3 regions of the Caballeronia sp. LZ003 genome follow, and region 1 is predicted to be linked to each of the others. Evidence: predicted binding sites of a transcription regulator. Region 1 holds the regulator's gene; each other region holds the start of a gene.

Region 1 (5,867 bases):
TGCGAACAAGTCTCCTTTGTCAGTGAGCATCGGTGAGCCCGGGTTTCGAGCCGCAGACCGTAGCTTACGCCGCTGGATGGGACTCTGGCTGATGCAGTCCGGCCGCCTTGGCGCGCGACGCGCCTGCCGCCGCGCGCCTCACAGCGGACAAACCGCCAAGCGACATCTCTCGTCCCGTCGCGTCGATCGTGCCAGACCGGCATTTTTTCCCGCATGACGCGCGACGCAATCCGCACGGCCGGGTTGTTTCCATCAGTCGAAATACCCCTCTTTCACGCCCTTTATCCAGCGATAGGCCCGAAGTGATCTTCGCAATAATGGCTTCACTGAAAAGCGGGCGCGGAAATAACCAAAGGGTGCTCGCCTCGCAAATATCGCTGCATCTATCCTCATCGGGGGCCAGTTTGAACATTCGTAAATTCATCGGCGCGAACAGTCGTGACGCTCTGCGCCAGGTCCGTGAAGCGCTCGGACCCGATGCCGTGGTGTTGTCCAACCGCACGCTCGACGATGGATCGGTGGAAATCGTCGGTGTCGCGGATAGCGATCTCGCTTCGATCTCGCCCGCGAAGGCCGCACGCGAACAAGCCGCCGCCGCGCCGTTCGCCAGCGCCACGCCGCGCGCCGCGCTTGCACAAGCCGCAGCCGCCGCGATGAAGCAGCAGGCCGCCGCTCCCAGCTCTCCGATGAACCCCTACGCCAGCGGCGATGTTTTCTCCTCCGTCTTCGGCAACACCGCCGACGCCGACGATTTCGACGAGCAAGCCGACGAAGAGCGCATGGAAGCACCGCGCACGATGGCCGATTCCAATCCGTGGTTGATCGAACATGCGCGCCGTATCGCGCAACAGGCTTCGGTGCCGTCGAACCGGCCGCTGACGCCGTCCGCCGCAATTGCACGCGGCATGGGCGTGCCGGTATCGGTCAAGGCAGCCGACGCACCGCGCCAGCAAGCGCCGCGTGCACAAGCCGCCGCGCAGCCGGTTGCCGCCGCGCCTGCCGCACCCGCCGCGCAAGCGCACGCAAAGATCGAAACGCCCGACTGGGCGCGTGAAGCCGCGCAAGTCGCCGCACGCCGCGCCGCACAGAAGATCAACGCAGCACCGCAACCCGCCGACGAAGCGCCGGCCGCATCGGGCAATTTCGAAGGCTTGCCGGCCAATGCCGCAGCCGTCGTGACCGAAGCCATCCGCACGCGCATGGAGCAAGTCGTCAACGAAACGGTGATGAACGAACTCTCGTCGATGCGCGAGATGATGGAAGAGCACTTCTCGGGTTTGCTGTGGGGCGACCGCCAGCGCCGCAACCCGACCAACTCGGCCTTGACCAAGCGCCTCTTCGCCGCCGGTTTCTCCGCGCAACTCGTGCGCATGGTGATCGACAACATGCCGTCGATGGAGAACGTGGAAAACGCGCTCGAATGGGTGCAGCAAGTTCTCGAATCGAATCTGCCGGTGATGCCGAGCGAAGACGCGTTGATGGAACGCGGCGGCGTGTTCGCGCTGATGGGCCCGACGGGCGTCGGCAAGACGACGACCACGGCAAAGCTCGCGGCGCGCTGCGTGATGCGCTTCGGCGCCAGCAAGGTCGCGCTCCTGACGACGGACAGCTACCGGATCGGCGCGCATGAACAACTGCGCATCTTCGGCAAGATTCTCGGCGTCTCGGTGCACGCGGTAAAGGACGGCGCCGACCTGCAACTCGCGCTCTCCGAACTGCGCAACAAACATATCGTGCTGATCGACACGATCGGCATGAGCCAGCGCGATCGCACGGTCTCCGACCAGATCGCGATGCTGTGCGGCACGGGTCAGCCGGTGCAACGCTTGTTGCTGCTGAACGCCACGAGCCACGGCGACACGCTCAACGAAGTCGTGCAGGCCTACAAGAGTGCGCCGGACCAGCCGCCGCTCGCGGGCTGCATTCTGACCAAGCTCGACGAGGCGACCAACCTCGGCAGCGTGCTCGATACGGTCATCCGCTACAAGCTGCCGGTGCATTACGTATCGACCGGTCAGAAGGTGCCGGAGAACTTGTACGTCGCAACCAAGCGTTTCCTCATCAAGAGCGCGTTCTGCATTCCGCGCGATGGCTCGCCTTTCGTGCCGCAAGACGACGATGTGCCGGCGCTTCTGTCCGCACTGTCCGCACGCGCCACGACCGAACTGCATGGAGTCCATTTTGGATAAGTTCGTGCTCGATCAGGCTGAAGGCCTGAGAAGGCTGCTGACGCGCGCCAGTTCTCGCGTGGTGGCTGTAGTGGGCGGACCGGCGGGCATCGGTTGCACGTCGGCGGTAGTGAACCTCGGCGCGGCGTTGTCCGTGCATGGCAAGGATGTGCTCGTCATCGACGAGCGGCATAACGCGGGCTCGGTCAGCCGCATGGCGGGTGTGGATGGCGCGGGCGCGCTCTCGGCGGTGATGTCCGGCCGTCGCGAACTGCAGGATGTCGCGGTGCGCACGCCGATGGGTTTTTCGCTGATCGCCGCACCGCGCGATGAACGTATCAGCCACGACGCGGCGCAAGCACGCGCGCTGCTCGACGGCCCCGCGGATATCGTGCTGATCGATGCGCAACTCGATCGTAATGGCGCGCTCTCGTCGCTCGCGGCGCAGGCGCATGACTTTCTGATAGTGACGCGGGTAGCCGCGTCGGCGATCACCGAGGCGTATGCGTGCATGAAGCGCTTGCACTACGCCCACGCGATCGGCCAGTTCCGCGTGCTGATGAATCACGTGCAGGACGCAGCCGATGCAGCGATCGCGTTCGACAACCTCTCGGGTGTCGCGAGCCGTTATCTGGCCGTTTCGCTCGTGCAGGCAGGGTATGTGTCCGAGGATGCGCGCGTCGCTCGGGCGAGGGAGCTCTCTCGGTGTGCGGTGGAAGCGTTTCCGGCTACGGCCGCGGCGCGCGACTACCGCTACATCGCAGCCGAGCTGCTGCACTGGCCGATGCGTCCCGCGCCGTTTTCGCGCGGCGACGAAGCGAGCCAGTACGACGCGCACATTCCGGTTGGCGAGTCTGGTGAAAGCGGACGGAAAGCGGCGCACCGAGCGGCGGCGTTTTCTGATCATGCAATGAGCAGCACGGCGTCGATGTGATATTGAAAGGTGAACAGGATGTATAACGCCCAAGGCAAACTCTCGCAGTCCGACGTGCTTACGAAATATGCGCCGCTCGTTCGCCGCCTCGGACTCCAGCTCGTCGCCAAGATGCCGGCGAGCGTCGATCTCGACGATCTGATCCAGGCCGGCATGATTGGCCTCCTCGATGCGGCTAGCCGCTACAAGGAAGATCAGGGCGCCCAGTTCGAAACCTACGCAAGTCAGCGTATTCGCGGCGCCATGCTCGACGAGTTGCGCGCCAATGACTGGTTGCCACGCAGCATGCGCAAGACATCGCGCGAAGTGGAGTCGGCGGTACACAAGGTGGAACAGAACCTTGGCCGTTCGGCCAGCGAGACCGAAGTCGCCGAGCACATGAAGATGCCGCTCGACGAGTATCAGTCGATGCTGCAGGACTTGCACGGCAGCCAGTTGATCTATTACGAAGACTTCGACCGCTCGGCGGACGACGAGCCGTTCCTCGACCGTTACTGCGTCGATCGTTCGGACCCGCTGTCGGCGCTTCTGGACGACAGTCTGCGCGGCGCGCTGATCGAAGCCATCGACAAGTTGCCGGAGCGCGAGAAGCTGCTCATGAGCTTGTACTACGAGAAGGGCCTCAACCTGCGCGAAATCGGCGCGGTGATGGAAGTGAGCGAGTCGCGCGTGTGCCAGTTGCATAGCCAGGCCGTGGCGCGTTTGCGTGCGAAGCTGCGGGAACAGTCGTGGACTAGCGTCGAGGCTTGAGTTCCGAGTTGTAGAGGCGCGCGAAGCCCCGAACCGGGGCCGCGCGCTTTTTGCTTTTGCCTTCGCAAAGGCGCTCGAATGCGCGCGGATGGGCTCAATGCATCTCGAAGTCGCGCGCCTCGGCGAACACCGTCTTGCCTTCGCCGAGACTCTTTGCGCGATACATCGCGCGATCCGCGGCTCTCAGCACGGCGGTGATATCGGCGTCATGCGCTTCCGCCGCGCTCGACAGCAAGCAGGCGCCGATACTCGCCGATACGCTCACTGGGCGCTCCTGCACCAGCGTGAGGTCGGCGAGCGCCGAATGGATGCCATCGGTGAGCGTGAGCACCGCGCTGCGATCGCGCATGTTGCGCGCGAGCACGACGAACTCGTCGCCGCCCAGCCGCGCGATGGTGTCGGTCTTGCGCATGCGCCGTGCAAGCAATTGCGCGAACGACTGCAACAGCACGTCGCCGACTGCGTGACCGTAGGTATCGTTCACGCCCTTGAAGCCGTCGAGGTCGATCAGTAGCAGTGCGCTGGTACTCGCGTCGGCGGCTTCGGGCGCGGACATCGCGCGATTCACGGTTTGTTCGAGCGCGTAACGGTTATAGAGGCCCGTGAGCGGGTCTGTCGATGCCTGCCGCGCCAGCACGCGATTCGCGCTGCCAAGCCTGTCGACCAGCACGCTCAGATACACCGACGCGCCCAGCACGCTCAGCGCGAGCCCGAGCGCGGCGGCGCGGTTTGCCACCCACCACGGTTGCCACAACGCCAGCGCGACGATCGCGACGAGCGCCATCGCGCACGAAATGGCGAGCGTGCGCTTGCCGTAGCGGCATCCCGAGCCGATCAGAAACCAGAACACCACCCACAGCAGCGGCAAGGCGAGCGTGCCGCAGAGAAAGAGCATGGCGCCGAGCAACGCCTGATCGAGGATAGTGGTGATGACGAGCCGGACGTTGGACAGCGCCATCATCCGGCTGACGAGCAATAGTGTGATTGCACCGTAGGACACGTAGAGCGCGATCAACCGCGTGATCAGCGACGCGTTGGCCGAAGGGTGCCGCCACGCATACACCGCATAAGCCAGCAGAACTGCCGCTCCCATCCCGATACGCAGCATGGCTTGCTCGCGTTCGGGATTCCGGTTGCCGGACCATGCGAAGGCATAGGCCCGGCGTGCCGGTTGATGCGCCTGCTCCATACTGAACCCCTGGTGGTGATTTCTTGCTGTTATGGTCTTTTGCGCGTGTCTTTGCTGTCGCGCTTTGTCTTATTGCGGCCCCGTCGCGATGTTCGTCTCCGACGACTGGTATTTTGCAACGTTTTGCCAAGCTGCTGTGAATCGTGTAAGAACGCATCTCGGACAGATGATTAACGGCGTTTTCTGCGGATGCTTCAGTGCTATGAGCGACGACTTTTCTCTCGCTGGCGAATGGCTGGCGGTCTGTAATGGCGATGACGTGCCGGCGGGTTCGACGCGAGCGTTCATCGTCGCGGATGAGCGCATCGTCGTCTGGCGCGATGCCGAAGGCGTGGCGCATGTCTGGCGTGACTACTGTCCGCATCGCGGCGCGCAACTATCGCTGGGCACGGTGACGAACGATCAGCTCGCGTGTCCGTATCACGGCTGGCGCTACGACACGCTTGGTCAGTGCGTGCTGATTCCGTCGAATCCGTCGCTTCGGCCTTCGAAACGCGCGTGCGCCACCGCGTTCGTCGCCGGGGAGAAATACGGCGTCGTGTGGATGTGCTTCGGCGAGCCCGCGCATGCGCTCGATTTCTTTCCCGAAGCCGCCATTCCGGGCGGACGGCGCATCAACCTTGCGCCGCAGACGGTGAAGTCGTCCGCGCCGCGTGTCGTCGAAAACTTCCTGGACATGGCGCACTTTTCGTTCGTGCACGTGGGCATTCTCGGCGAGGATGCGCATACCGAAGTGCCGGACTATGAAGTCGTGGAAAGCGCCGACGGACTCGAAGCGCGCCAGTGCCGTTTCTGGCAGCCGGCGGGATTGCCGGGGCAGGGCGGC
Region 2 (5,867 bases), 3.0 Mb from region 1:
GTCCACTTTCGCTGCGATCTTCAGCGGCAAACCGCTTTGCGCCGCGATCTTGATGGCCAGATCGGCGCGCTTTTCCGGGCAGATACGGCCGAGGAACGCCAGGTATTCCGGCTTCTTGTGCGGCTGCGGCGTGAGCAAATCTTCCGGCAGACCGTGATAGACCGTGTTCAGCCAGTTCGCTTGCGGCAGCGGCGTGCGTTGATTGTCCGAGATCGAGATCACGTTCGCCTTCGTGAACGTGTTGAAGATCGGCTGGAGTTCAGGCAGGTCGAGACGGCCGTGCAGCGTCGTCACGAAAGGCGTGTCCATCTGCGTGAACAGCGGGAACGGCATGTAGTCGAGGTGGAAGTGCAGCACGTCGAATTCATGCGCGCGGCGGCGGACGGTTTCGAGCAGGAGCATGTGCGGCGCGAGCGCGTCGCGCACGGTCGGGTCGAGGCGCAGCGCGCGCGGCCAGGCCGCATCGAGAGTCGCCTTGGTTTGCGAATCGCCGCTGGCGAACAGAGTTACATCGTGGCCGAGGTCGACGAGTGCGTCGGTCAGATACGACACGACGCGCTCGGTGCCGCCGTAAAACTTCGGGGGAACTGCTTCGTGCAACGGTGCAATTTGTGCGATTCGCATAACGTGACTCTCCTGTTATTTAAGGCATTGCAGTCACGCTCCGGTCGAGCGCTCGACGCATGCCGTTCGGGCGGGCCGCGTTCGTGTAGAAGACGCCGCCCGAGACTGGCCCGGACAAGAAACTGTTCAACCGGGTTATCCCTTACTGCTCATTATCGGGATCGAGCGCGGCATTACACTTCATTTTTCAAACGCTTAACCTTGTTACAGCGCGAAACAACGGCTGTTACGAAGTCAAAAAGTGCATCGATATCAATGACGTAGACGAATTCGACGCACGCAGGGCATTGCCGCGAGGCATTGAAGTAGCACGGATCGGGCCTAAGGCATATGGGCCGGTTCTACGCATGGCACGGGGCGATTCGTGCTCACAGCGTTTCAAGTCAGATGAAAAGCAGCCGATAGTTGAGTTTGGTGCTCCCGATTCGCTCAAACAGCCGTTCAACTATTTCGCGTAGGAATTTTTCTTACACGACGTCGCGGGCTTTTCCGTCGGTAAATCGGTCGATTTATCCGATTGGCGCGCGCTCGAAGCCTCATCGACAATCGAATCCACACCATGAGCGGGGCCGAATCGCCGCAATCCAGAGCGATCCGAGCAAACGTTTCCCGCACGGCCTGACGAGCCGGGTATCGATTCGGGGAAAAGATGACGGCCAGCACAACCACCACGCTCGCGGAGATTCGCGAGCTTAATCTCGCGTACTTGCTTCTGGCGCAGCAGCTATTGCTTGCGGACCGCGCTTCGGCCATGGCTCGGCTGGCGCTTTCGGACGACGTGGCGCAGTTACTGGCTTCGCTTTCGCCCGCGCAGGCGGTGAGGGTGGCGTCGTCGAGCCATTTGCTGTGCCGCTTTCGCTTCGACGATCACGCCATCCTTTCGTCACTCGACGAAAAGGACAAAAGCGCAGCGCCGGACGCGACCCTCCTCGCGGATGCATTGGCGATAGAAGCCGGCTGATCTGCGCGTTGATTCGAGCCGATCACGGCGGCGTTTGCGTTCCACGTTCACAGCGCTGACCGAACGCAACGGCGCGCAGCCGGCATGAACCGATCGGACGAGCGGCCGCCGTGCCAACACCTCGTAAGTTGGTCGGCATACGTCTGCGGCCCATGACAGGCGACCCATGCAGTGAGCCGCCTCGCTGCCAGATCGACGCACGTCTCGCGGTCAACTCGTCTTTAACCACGAACAACTGGCTTATCGCGAAGAGCTATACGCCGCCATCGCGCGCACGAAAAGGCACTCGCACCGTAGCTTCCCCGCGCGTCATGCGCCATTGCGCCGCATGTCGTCAGAGCCCCATCCCACGCGGGTTTTAGCGTTTGCCTCACCTCCCGGTCATGCACCAAAGTTTTCCCTTGCCGTGCCGTAAACCCACATAACGGCGGTCATCCCGCAACTACCTTGAGGACTCGACTGTGCTGATTTTCGTTGGAACGCTCGTGACATTGCTGTCCGTATTCGGCGGTTACGCGCTCGAAGGCGGCCACCTTGGCGCGCTCGTGCAACCGGTCGAAATCTTGATGATCGCGGGCGCGGGTGTCGGCGCATTCATCCTCGGTAACGGCATCAAGACGATCAAGTCGACGCTGCGCGTCATTCCCACGCTGTTCAAGGGCTCCAAGTACAACAAGGATGTGTACATGGAACTGATGGGTCTGCTCTACGTCCTGCTCGCCAAGGCGCGCAAGGAAGGCACGCTCACCCTCGAAAGCGATATCGACGATCCCCATAAAAGCCCGATCTTCGGTCAGTACCCGAAGATTCTCGCGGACGAGCACATCGTCGAATTCCTGACGGATTATCTGCGGCTGATGGTCGGCGGCAACATGAACGCGTTCGAGATCGAAAGCCTCATGGACGAGGAAATCGAGACGCATCACGCCGAAGGCGAAGCGCCCGCACAAGCGCTGCACAAAGTGGGCGACGCCATGCCCGCGTTCGGTATCGTCGCGGCCGTCATGGGCGTCGTGCACACGATGGCTTCCGCCGATCAGCCGCCCGCGATTCTCGGCGAGATGATCGCGCAGGCGCTCGTCGGCACCTTCCTCGGCATTCTGCTTTCGTATGGCTTCATCGGCCCGCTCGCGGGCGTGGCGGAGCAGCGCGTGGCCGAGCAGACCAAGATGTTTCAGTGCATCAAGGTGACGATCCTTGCGAGTCTGAACGGCTATGCGCCCGCCATCTCGGTGGAGTTCGGCCGCAAGGTGCTGTTCTCGACCGAGCGCCCGTCGTTCTCCGAACTGGAAGAACACGTGCGCCGGGTCCGCGCGAAGTGAAGCGAGGAACGACGCCATGAGTTCACCCGACAAAGACCGGCCAATTTTCATCAAGCGTATCGTCGCGGGCCGCAAGGGACATCACGGCGGCGCGTGGAAGCTTGCCTACGCGGACTTCATGACCGCGATGATGGCGTTCTTCCTGCTCATGTGGCTTCTGAGTTCGACTTCGCCGGTGCAACGACGCGGTATCGCCGAATACTTCAACACGCCGCTCAAGGCCGCGATGGTCGGCGGCAAGACCGTCGGCATGGACTCCAGCATCATCATGGGCGGCGGGCGCGATCTGTCGAGCCCCGAGCCCGGCACGGTGCGCACCACCGAAGGCAATACGCCGTTCGCGGTGCGCTCATCGGCAAGACCCGATGAAGCCGCGTTGAGACAAGCCGAAGGCGAGATCGAACGCCGCGAGCAAGAGCGCCTGCACGACCTCCAGGTGAAGCTCATGTCGGCCGTCGAGGCCAACCCGACCTTGCGCCAGTTCAGGCAGCAGATACGCATCGATTCGACCCAGCAGGGCTTGCGCATCGAGATTGTCGATACCCAGAAGCGGCCCATGTTCGCGCTCTCCAGCGACTCCGTGCAGCCGTACATGCGCGACATTTTGCGCGAGATAGGCAAGACGCTGAACGACGTGCCCAATCGAATAGTCGTGCAAGGACATACGGATGCCGTGAAGTACGCCGGCGGCGACAAGGGCTACAGCAACTGGGAACTGTCGGCGGACCGCGCGAACGCGTCGCGGCGCGAGCTGATCTATGGCGGCATGGACGAAGCGAAGGTGCTGCGCGTGCTCGGGCTTGCATCGACGCAGAACCTGAATCGCAAGGACGCGATGGACCCGGAAAACCGGCGCATCAGCATCATCGTGCTCAACCGGCGCGCGGAGAGCGCCATGTTGCGCGACGACGGCGCGCCGCCCGCGACATTCGACAACGCGGCGGGCGCGGCTCCCGTGCTGGACAAACTCGCGCCCGTATTCCAAGCGCGACCGCAATAAAAGCGAAATCCGCGCGAAAGACTCTCAAGACTCCACACGTTTTAGCCGTCAACCCGGCAAGACCGCAAGAGACACACATGATCAAGAACATTCTGGCAATCGACGATTCCGCCGCCATGCGGCAGATTCTCTCCGCCACGCTGACGACGGCGGGCTACGAAGTGACCGTCGCGTCGGACGGCAACGAAGGGCTCGAATGGGCCCTCGCCGAGCGTTTCGATCTCGTCCTGACGGACCAGCACATGCCCGGCAAGAGCGGGCTCGATTTGATCGCGGAGTTGCGGGTGAATCACGCCTACCAGGCAACGCCGGTGCTCGTGCTGACGACCGAGGACAGCGAAGCGTTCAAGGACGCGGCGCGCGCGGCGGGAGCGACCGGCTGGATTCAGAAGCCGCTCGATCCCGAGCTCTTGACCGAGTTGGTGGCGGCACTGTCGGAACCCGAAGAGCAGCACTGAGCAAGACGAAGCAAACCTCGACCGAATAACGCGACTGAACAGCATTTCTGCGGTGACTCAAGCATGACACTCGACATTACCCAGTTCTATCAGACCTTCTTCGACGAAGCAGACGAACTGCTCGCGCAGATGGAGCAGCTGCTGCTCGTTCTGGACATTGCGAATCCCGATCCGGAAGACCTCGCGGCGATCTTTCGCGCGGCGCATTCGATCAAGGGCGGCGCGGCGACCTTCGGCTTTACGGCGCTCACGGAAACGACGCACATCCTCGAATCGCTTCTGGACCGCGCGCGCAACAACGAACTCGTCCTGCGCCGCGACATGATCGATACCTTCCTCGCGACAAAGGACGTGCTCTCGGACCAGCTCGCCGCGTATCGCGCGAGCGCCGAGCCGGATGCGGCTGCGGCCGCGGCGATCTGCGCGAAACTCGAGCGTCTGAAGCACGAAGACCCGGAAGCGCCGGCGGCACCGGTGATAGAAGAAGCCGCCGCCGTCATCGAGAAGGCGCAACAACACGAATTCGCCTACGAAGGCCCGAACGCTCCGCCCGCGCATGTCATCGCGCAGGCTGCGGAAGCGATCGAGGACGACGGCACGTGGGACGGCGCGTTCGAAGTCACGGACGGCGCACCGATTGCAGGAACCGCTGCGGCAGCATCGGCAGCGGAAGCAGGACCCCACCTGAAAATTACGCTACGGGGGGTGGGCGAGAAGGACCTGGCGACTTTGACCGAGGAGCTGGGTAACCTGGGAAGTATCGTCGGAGAAAAGAAGACTGACGCCGAACTCGTGCTTTGGCTCGAGTCGGACGTGAGCGCCGACGACATCGTGGCCGTGTGCTGCTTCGTGATCGATGAATCGCAGATCGGAATCGGCCGTGGCAATGCGGCGGATCAGTCGGCGCAGTCGCCGGCCGCATCCGTCGAAGTACCGCCGGCAACGGCGGCGCATCACGCGCTACAGCAACAGCCGGACGCATCGCAGGCGCTCGACGCGTCTGCATCCACGGCGCAACAAAAACAACAAGCGGCGACGGCGGCGGTCCCGGAGACTGCCGCCCAACCGTCACAGAAACCGGCCAACGCCAATACGAACGATGCCGATAAAAAGGCGCGTCCGGCAGCGGCCGCATCGGCGGAAGGCAGCTCGATTCGCGTCGGCGTGGAGAAGGTCGATCAGCTCATCAACCTGGTGGGCGAACTGGTCATCACGCAGGCGATGCTCGCGGAAACGACGAGCACGTTCGATCCTGCATTGCACGACCGTCTTTTCAACGGCATGGCGCAGCTCGAACGCAACGCGCGCGATCTGCAAGAAGCCGTCATGTCCATCCGCATGATGCCGATGGATTACGTATTCAGCCGCTTCCCCCGGCTCGTGCGCGATATCGCGGGCAAGCTCGGCAAGGACGTGGAACTCGTCACGTTCGGTCAGGCGACCGAACTGGACAAGAGCCTGATCGAACGCATCATCGATCCGCTCACGCACCTCGTGCGCAA
Region 3 (5,867 bases), 770 kb from region 1:
TTACTTGGGTTGATTCGAGGTGGATTCGAGATGAATTCGGGGCGAAGGCGTCAATGATAAACCAGTGGCCGCCCTCAATAGCTGGGCACGCGCCGTGCTGGTGCATGACGGACTTCGGCGTGCGCTGTCATCGTATTGAAAGCAGGCGCGATGGCAATTGTAGCCAGATGAAACGGTCGGTAACAACGACTCGGTTCGTCGAACTTGGACGCGCATCGCTGAGTCCGATAGTTTGATCGATACAGCTTCGGTCATCTTTCCAATCGACAAAAGTCGTGCGTCATCGCAGTTCATGGCCGCCGACGCTTAAACCAAGAGAGGACCTCGCTCATGATTAAGACTCGAAATCTGATGATCGGCACCGCATTCGCCGCCCTGACCGTCGCTTCGGGCGCTTTCGCCCAAACCACGGACGCCGTGCCGGCACAACCGGCGACACCTGCGCCGCAAAATCTCGTCGCGCCCGCGCCGACCGATCCGCTGGTCCAGCGCCGCAACGCGAACGCCGAGGCGAACGCGGAGTACAAGGCATCGAAGAAGGCTTCGCAGGCCGACCTGAAGGCCGCGAACAAGCAGGCGAAGGCGCAGTACAAGGAGCAGGTGCGTAACGCGAAGATCAATCGCAAGGCGGATAAGGACGCCGCCAAGGATGAGTTGAACGCGACGGAATCCAACACGCCGAAGGACACGGGCTTGCAGCATTGATTTCGATGCGTTGGACGCGCGCCGCAGTGCCGTGGCGCGCGCTTCATGAGGCTTGAGAAAGGGAGGACACACCATGACTCGATCGAAGAATGCAGTGTTGGCCGCCGTGATTGCCGGGACGCTTGCGAGCGTCTCAGTGGTTTCGTTCGCGCAGACGACGAGCGATCAGCAGCCGAGCAGCGCGGACAAGAAGGCATCGAAAAAGCAGGCCGAGGCCAACAAGGACGCGGCCGTCGCTCAGGCCAAGGCCGACAAGAAGAAAACCGAAGCGCAGTCGGAAGCGAACGAAGCGGCTGCGGATGCGAAGCTCAAGAACGCGAAGAAGGCGGATTAGCAGGACGGTTGTTCGGGTAGTGCGAATGGTCCAGTCGGGTGCAACCCGCTGGGCCGTTTTTTTTGCCCAACCAACCGGTGAGCGCAAACCCTTGCGTCTCCAGTCTGTATGGATATACAGTACACGTCACACTTTTTTGCGCCACTTCCCGTGCTGACGCTCCCTGAAGAAACCGCCACCGCCGACGCAGCCGAAGCCCAGGTCGCCGCCTATCTCGCCAAGCTCAACGAGGCGCAGCGCCACGCCGTCGAATTCGGCGTCGATGAACCCAACCGCTGCGGCGGGCCGCTTCTCGTCATCGCGGGCGCGGGGTCTGGCAAGACCAACACGCTGGCGCACCGCGTCGCGCATCTGCTGGTGAAAGGCGCCGACCCGCATCGCATCCTTTTGCTTACTTTCTCGCGCCGCGCCGCCGTCGAGATGACGCGTCGCGTCACGCGCATCGCCATGAACGCGCTGGGCACCAAGGCCGCCATCGCGCAAGGTCTCACGTGGTCGGGCACGTTCCATAGCGTTGGCGCGCGTTTGCTGCGCGATTACGCCGATCTCGTCGGGCTTGCGCCGTCGTTCACCATCAACGACCGCGAAGACTCCGCCGATCTCATGAACCTCGTGCGCCACGAGCTCGGGTTATCGTCGAAAGAGAAGCGCTTTCCCGCCAAGTCCACGTGCTTCAGCATTTATTCGCGGGTGGTCAACACGGGCGCCTCGCTTGCCGCCGTGCTGGATCAGTCGTATCCGTGGTGCCGCGAGTGGGAGGCGGACTTGAAGCGTCTCTTCGCCGCCTACGTCGCGGCCAAACAGACGCAAAGCGTGCTCGATTACGACGACCTCTTGCTTTACTGGTCGCATCTCGCGGCCGAGCCGACGATCGCCGCCGATCTGTCGAGCCGCTTCGATCACGTGCTCGTCGACGAATATCAGGACACCAACCGCCTTCAGGCCACCATTCTTCTGGCGATGAAACCGGACGGCCGCGGCCTCACCGTCGTCGGCGACGATGCGCAGTCCATCTACTCGTTTCGCGGCGCGACGGTGCGCAATATCCTTGATTTTCCGCGGCACTTCGACCCGCCCGCCGCGACCGTCACGCTCGATCGCAACTATCGTTCGACGCAGCCCATTCTCGAAGCGTCCAACGCGGTGATCGGCATGGCCACCGAGCGCTATACGAAGAACCTCTGGACCGACAAGGCATCGGCGCAAAAACCGCGCGTGGTGAGTGTCGCCGATGAAGCCGATCAGGCGCGCTATATCGTCGAGCAAGTGCTGGAGGCGCGCGAGGGCGGCATGAAGCTCAAGTCGCAGGCCGTGCTGTTTCGCGCGGCGCATCACAGCGCGACGCTCGAAATCGAACTCACGCGCAAGAACATTCCGTTCGTGAAGTTCGGCGGGCTCAAGTTTCTCGACTCCGTGCACGTCAAGGACGTGCTCGCCGTATTGCGCTGGGCGGAAAATCCGCGCGATCGTGTCGCCGGCTTTCGCGTGGCGCAATTGCTGCCGGGCGTCGGGCCGGCCATCGCCGGGCGGCTGCTGGACAGCGTGGCGCAAGCCGAACGTTCATCGAATGCGATTGCCGCCTTCCATGCGCCCGCCCGCGCCAGCGAAGACTGGCCGCGTTTCGTCGGCCTGATGGCGAAGCTCTGCGGCCGCGAGAGCGGCTGGCCGGCGGAGTTCGAAATGATCCGCCGATGGTACGAGCCGCATCTCGAACGCAATCACGAAGACGCGGCCATTCGTATTGGCGACGTATTGCAGATGGAGAGCATCGCGTCGACCTATCCCACGCGCGAGCGGTTTCTCACCGAACTCACGCTCGATCCGCCCGATGCGACCAGCGACGAGTCCGGCGTGCCTCTCATCGACGAAGATTATTTGATTCTCTCGACAATCCATTCGGCGAAGGGGCAGGAATGGCGCAATGTTTTCGTGCTGAACGGCGTGGACGGCTGCATTCCATCCGATCTGGGCACGGGTAGCGACGAGGAAATCGACGAAGAGCGGCGGCTGCTTTATGTAGCGATGACGCGCGCGAAGGAAGATCTGCATATCGTCACGCCGCAGCGCTTTTACGTGCACAACCAGACGCATCTGGGCGACCGGCACGTGTGGGCGCAACGCACGCGCTTCATTCCGCAGCATCTGATGCAGAACTTCGAAGCCACCGCGTGGCCGCCGGTTCCGGTCGCCGCCGCGCCGACGGCGGCGGGACTCGCGGCCGCGGCTAAGGCGAAGATCGATATCGCGGCGCGCTTGAAGGGGATGTGGGATTAGCGGTAAGCGGCGCCCGGTCCACGCCTAACGCTGCGCCCGCGAAGTCTTCGGCACGCGCGGCGCCGGCGCAAAGATGCTCCGTAGCCATGCGGCAAACCGCGTGAACCCATCATAAGGTTCATCGACAAACAACTCCGGCCGCAGCGAGCGAATGTATTCGAGTACCTGCTGCGCTTCCTGCTTCTGAATCGACCCATAAAAAATGCCGAGCCGCAGCAGACAGCGCAATTCACCGAGCTTCTCGCGCGCATTCGAGCCAACGCTGTTTTCCACCGCGATCTTCGTCTCATAGGTGCGCTGACGCAGCGAATCGGCGAGGCGCCATGCGGGCGTCTGCATCTTCTCCTCGACTTCGCGGATATCCATCGCGGCTGACTTGATCTGCGAGGCGAGCACATCGACTTGCGAAGCATCGCCCTTCGCCTCGGTGACGATGGCCGTCGCCCATTCGCGCGATGCCTTCACGAGATCCTCGGCGTTCCAGTCCGAGCGGATCGCGAACGCGAAACCGTGTTCGGCCGCCTGTCGGATCAAAATCTCGACGACATCCGGAAATTCCTTGTCGAGCGCGCGCTTGGCCCACGCGTACTGGCCTTGCGACAGCATGCGCTGCACCGCCTGCTCGGTCAGCGGCGTCGGATTGTCGAGCAGCTTGGCGCGCAGAAAGTCCTCGAACGTCGGCGTGACGAACTGCGGGTCGAGCTTGAGCGACAGGCGCATGAACGCCTCATAGTCGCGATGCAATGAAGCGATGGTCTCGTCGCGAAACGATAGGGTTATTTGACGCATGTTGGTTCCCGGTTCCGCGCTCGGATGGCCCGATGGCGGGAAATGCCTTTGGCGTCCGCTTCGACGGCGGAGTCCATTCGTTTCTGATAACGGCGTTACAGCCGGGAACTTGAGGGTGTTCTGAAAGCCGTTGCGCGAAGAAGCCTTTAACGCAAGACGACGAACTGCCAAACGAAGAAAACCGCGAGCGACACCCCGATGGTAAGTAAGGGCCGCCTGGTCCACGCGCACACGGCCACCGCAACCACGGCGGCCACGAGTTGCGGGTTGCGCCACGTGATTTCCGCGCCGTTGCCATGCGGCGAGACGGTCATCGGCACGATGATCGCGGTCAGCACCGTCACCGGCACGAAGCCGAGCGCCGTGCGCACGATGGGCGGAAACGGCAACCGCTCGCCCAGCACGAAGACGGCCGCGCGGATCAGATACGTGACGAGCGCCATGCCGAGAATCAGCAGCACATAGTTCGATGTGGTCATCGTGCGCGCTCCTTGCGGTTATCGCCGTTCGATTCACGCTCGCGTCGTTCCATCAGCGTGATCGCCATGCCGACTCCGATTCCCACCAGCACCGCCGCAAGCAGGCCGAGCTTGTACGGCCAGTCCTGCCACGCGAACGACAGCACGCCCGATGCAATCGCCGCCGCGACGAAGCGCACGGCCACCAGTTGCGGCACGATGATGGCGATGAACGTCGCGACCATCGCGAAGTCCAGCCCGAGCGACTTGAGCCCTGGGAATGCGGCGCCGAAGAGCAAGCCGACGAGCGTCCACAGTTGCCAGTTCAGATACATCGAGAGGCCGGAGCCGAAGAAGTAGTGCGGGCCGATTTCGCCCGGCGCGCGCTTCTGGTAATGCGCGTAAGCGACGGCGAACACTTCGTCGGTGAGCAGACCCGACAGCGTCCAGCGCCAGCGCGCGGGCAGATGCGCGACATAAGGCGCGAGCGTCGCCGAATAAAGGACATGCCGCAAGTTGATGACGAAGGTCGTCGCCCAGATCACGATGAAGCTCGCGTGTCCCGCGATCATGCCGATGGCGATGAACTGCGCCGAGCCCGCGAACACCGCGAGCGACATCAACTGGCCGTGCCAGAGCGTGAGCGGGCTCGCCGTGACGAGCGTGCCGAAGATGACGCCGAAGGGCGCGGCGCCGACCATCATTGGAATGGTGTCGCGCGCGCCGGCGGCGAATTCCCGCAGCGCGGGGGTGGATACTGCTTTCAAATCGTGCCTCCGTTATAAGCCAATACGAGCGCTTGGGCAGTCATATCGGTCGCCGGGAGGATAAGGCATGCAGTAAGCATCGGGCTTGTACGATCGTGCGGCGCTCGTGGCTCGCGTGATGGTTTCAACCAGCCTGCCGGCAAGTCGTACAGTTTACAACTTCATTGTGGGCGCGGCGGGGCGCGCGCATCGCTTCACTTCCTTCACTTCACGGGAATGGTCGTGCCTTCGGGAACCGGCACCGCCGTCACGCTGTTCTTCGGGCTGCCGGTCGCAATGCGGTCGCTGTAGGTCAAGTAGACGAGCGTATTGCGTTTGGCGTCGACCACGCGCACCACGTGCAGCGTCTTGAAGATGAACGACATGCGGTCGGAGAAGACATCGGTCTTCTGCTTGAGCGGCTGAGTGAATTTGATCGGCCCGACCTGACGGCAGGCGATAGACGATTCCGTCGGATCTTCCGCGATGCCAAGCGTGCCTTTCACGCCGCCCGTGCGCGCCCGCGACACGTAGCAGGTAACGCCCGCGACGAGCGGATCG

The links. Region 1 encodes FliA, which starts transcription of late flagellar genes. Its sites were predicted from a motif close to CTAAAGTTTNNNNNNNNNNNGCCGNTA; they were not measured.
Region 2: a site for FliA is predicted at 1,974-2,000, ahead of motA (flagellar motor stator protein MotA). Genes of this name have one in related genera too.
Region 3: a site for FliA is predicted at 4,190-4,216, ahead of QCE79_RS10435 (DUF4088 family protein). Genes of this name have one in related genera too.

What each region holds. Positions count from the first base shown of each region.
Region 1 is NZ_JARUXJ010000001.1:3,091,066-3,096,932, reverse strand. It holds gene QCE79_RS14090 (thiamine pyrophosphate-binding protein) at 1-1, opposite strand, end outside; gene flhF (flagellar biosynthesis protein FlhF) at 405-2,189, shown strand; gene QCE79_RS14080 (MinD/ParA family protein) at 2,182-3,102, shown strand; gene QCE79_RS14075 (RNA polymerase sigma factor FliA) at 3,121-3,852, shown strand; gene QCE79_RS14070 (GGDEF domain-containing protein) at 3,947-5,041, opposite strand; gene QCE79_RS14065 (aromatic ring-hydroxylating dioxygenase subunit alpha) at 5,244-5,867, shown strand, end outside.
Region 2 is NZ_JARUXJ010000001.1:138,903-144,769, forward strand. It holds gene QCE79_RS00650 (glycosyltransferase family 4 protein) at 1-624, opposite strand, end outside; gene flhD (flagellar transcriptional regulator FlhD) at 1,274-1,585, shown strand; gene motA (flagellar motor stator protein MotA) at 2,047-2,907, shown strand; gene motB (flagellar motor protein MotB) at 2,924-3,907, shown strand; gene QCE79_RS00670 (response regulator) at 3,985-4,365, shown strand; gene cheA (chemotaxis protein CheA) at 4,429-5,867, shown strand, end outside.
Region 3 is NZ_JARUXJ010000001.1:2,317,687-2,323,553, reverse strand. It holds gene QCE79_RS10450 (hypothetical protein) at 331-705, shown strand; gene QCE79_RS10445 (hypothetical protein) at 779-1,039, shown strand; gene QCE79_RS10440 (ATP-dependent helicase) at 1,148-3,313, shown strand; gene QCE79_RS10435 (DUF4088 family protein) at 3,338-4,102, opposite strand; gene QCE79_RS10430 (AzlD domain-containing protein) at 4,249-4,581, opposite strand; gene QCE79_RS10425 (AzlC family ABC transporter permease) at 4,578-5,264, opposite strand; gene QCE79_RS10420 (CreA family protein) at 5,531-5,867, opposite strand, start outside.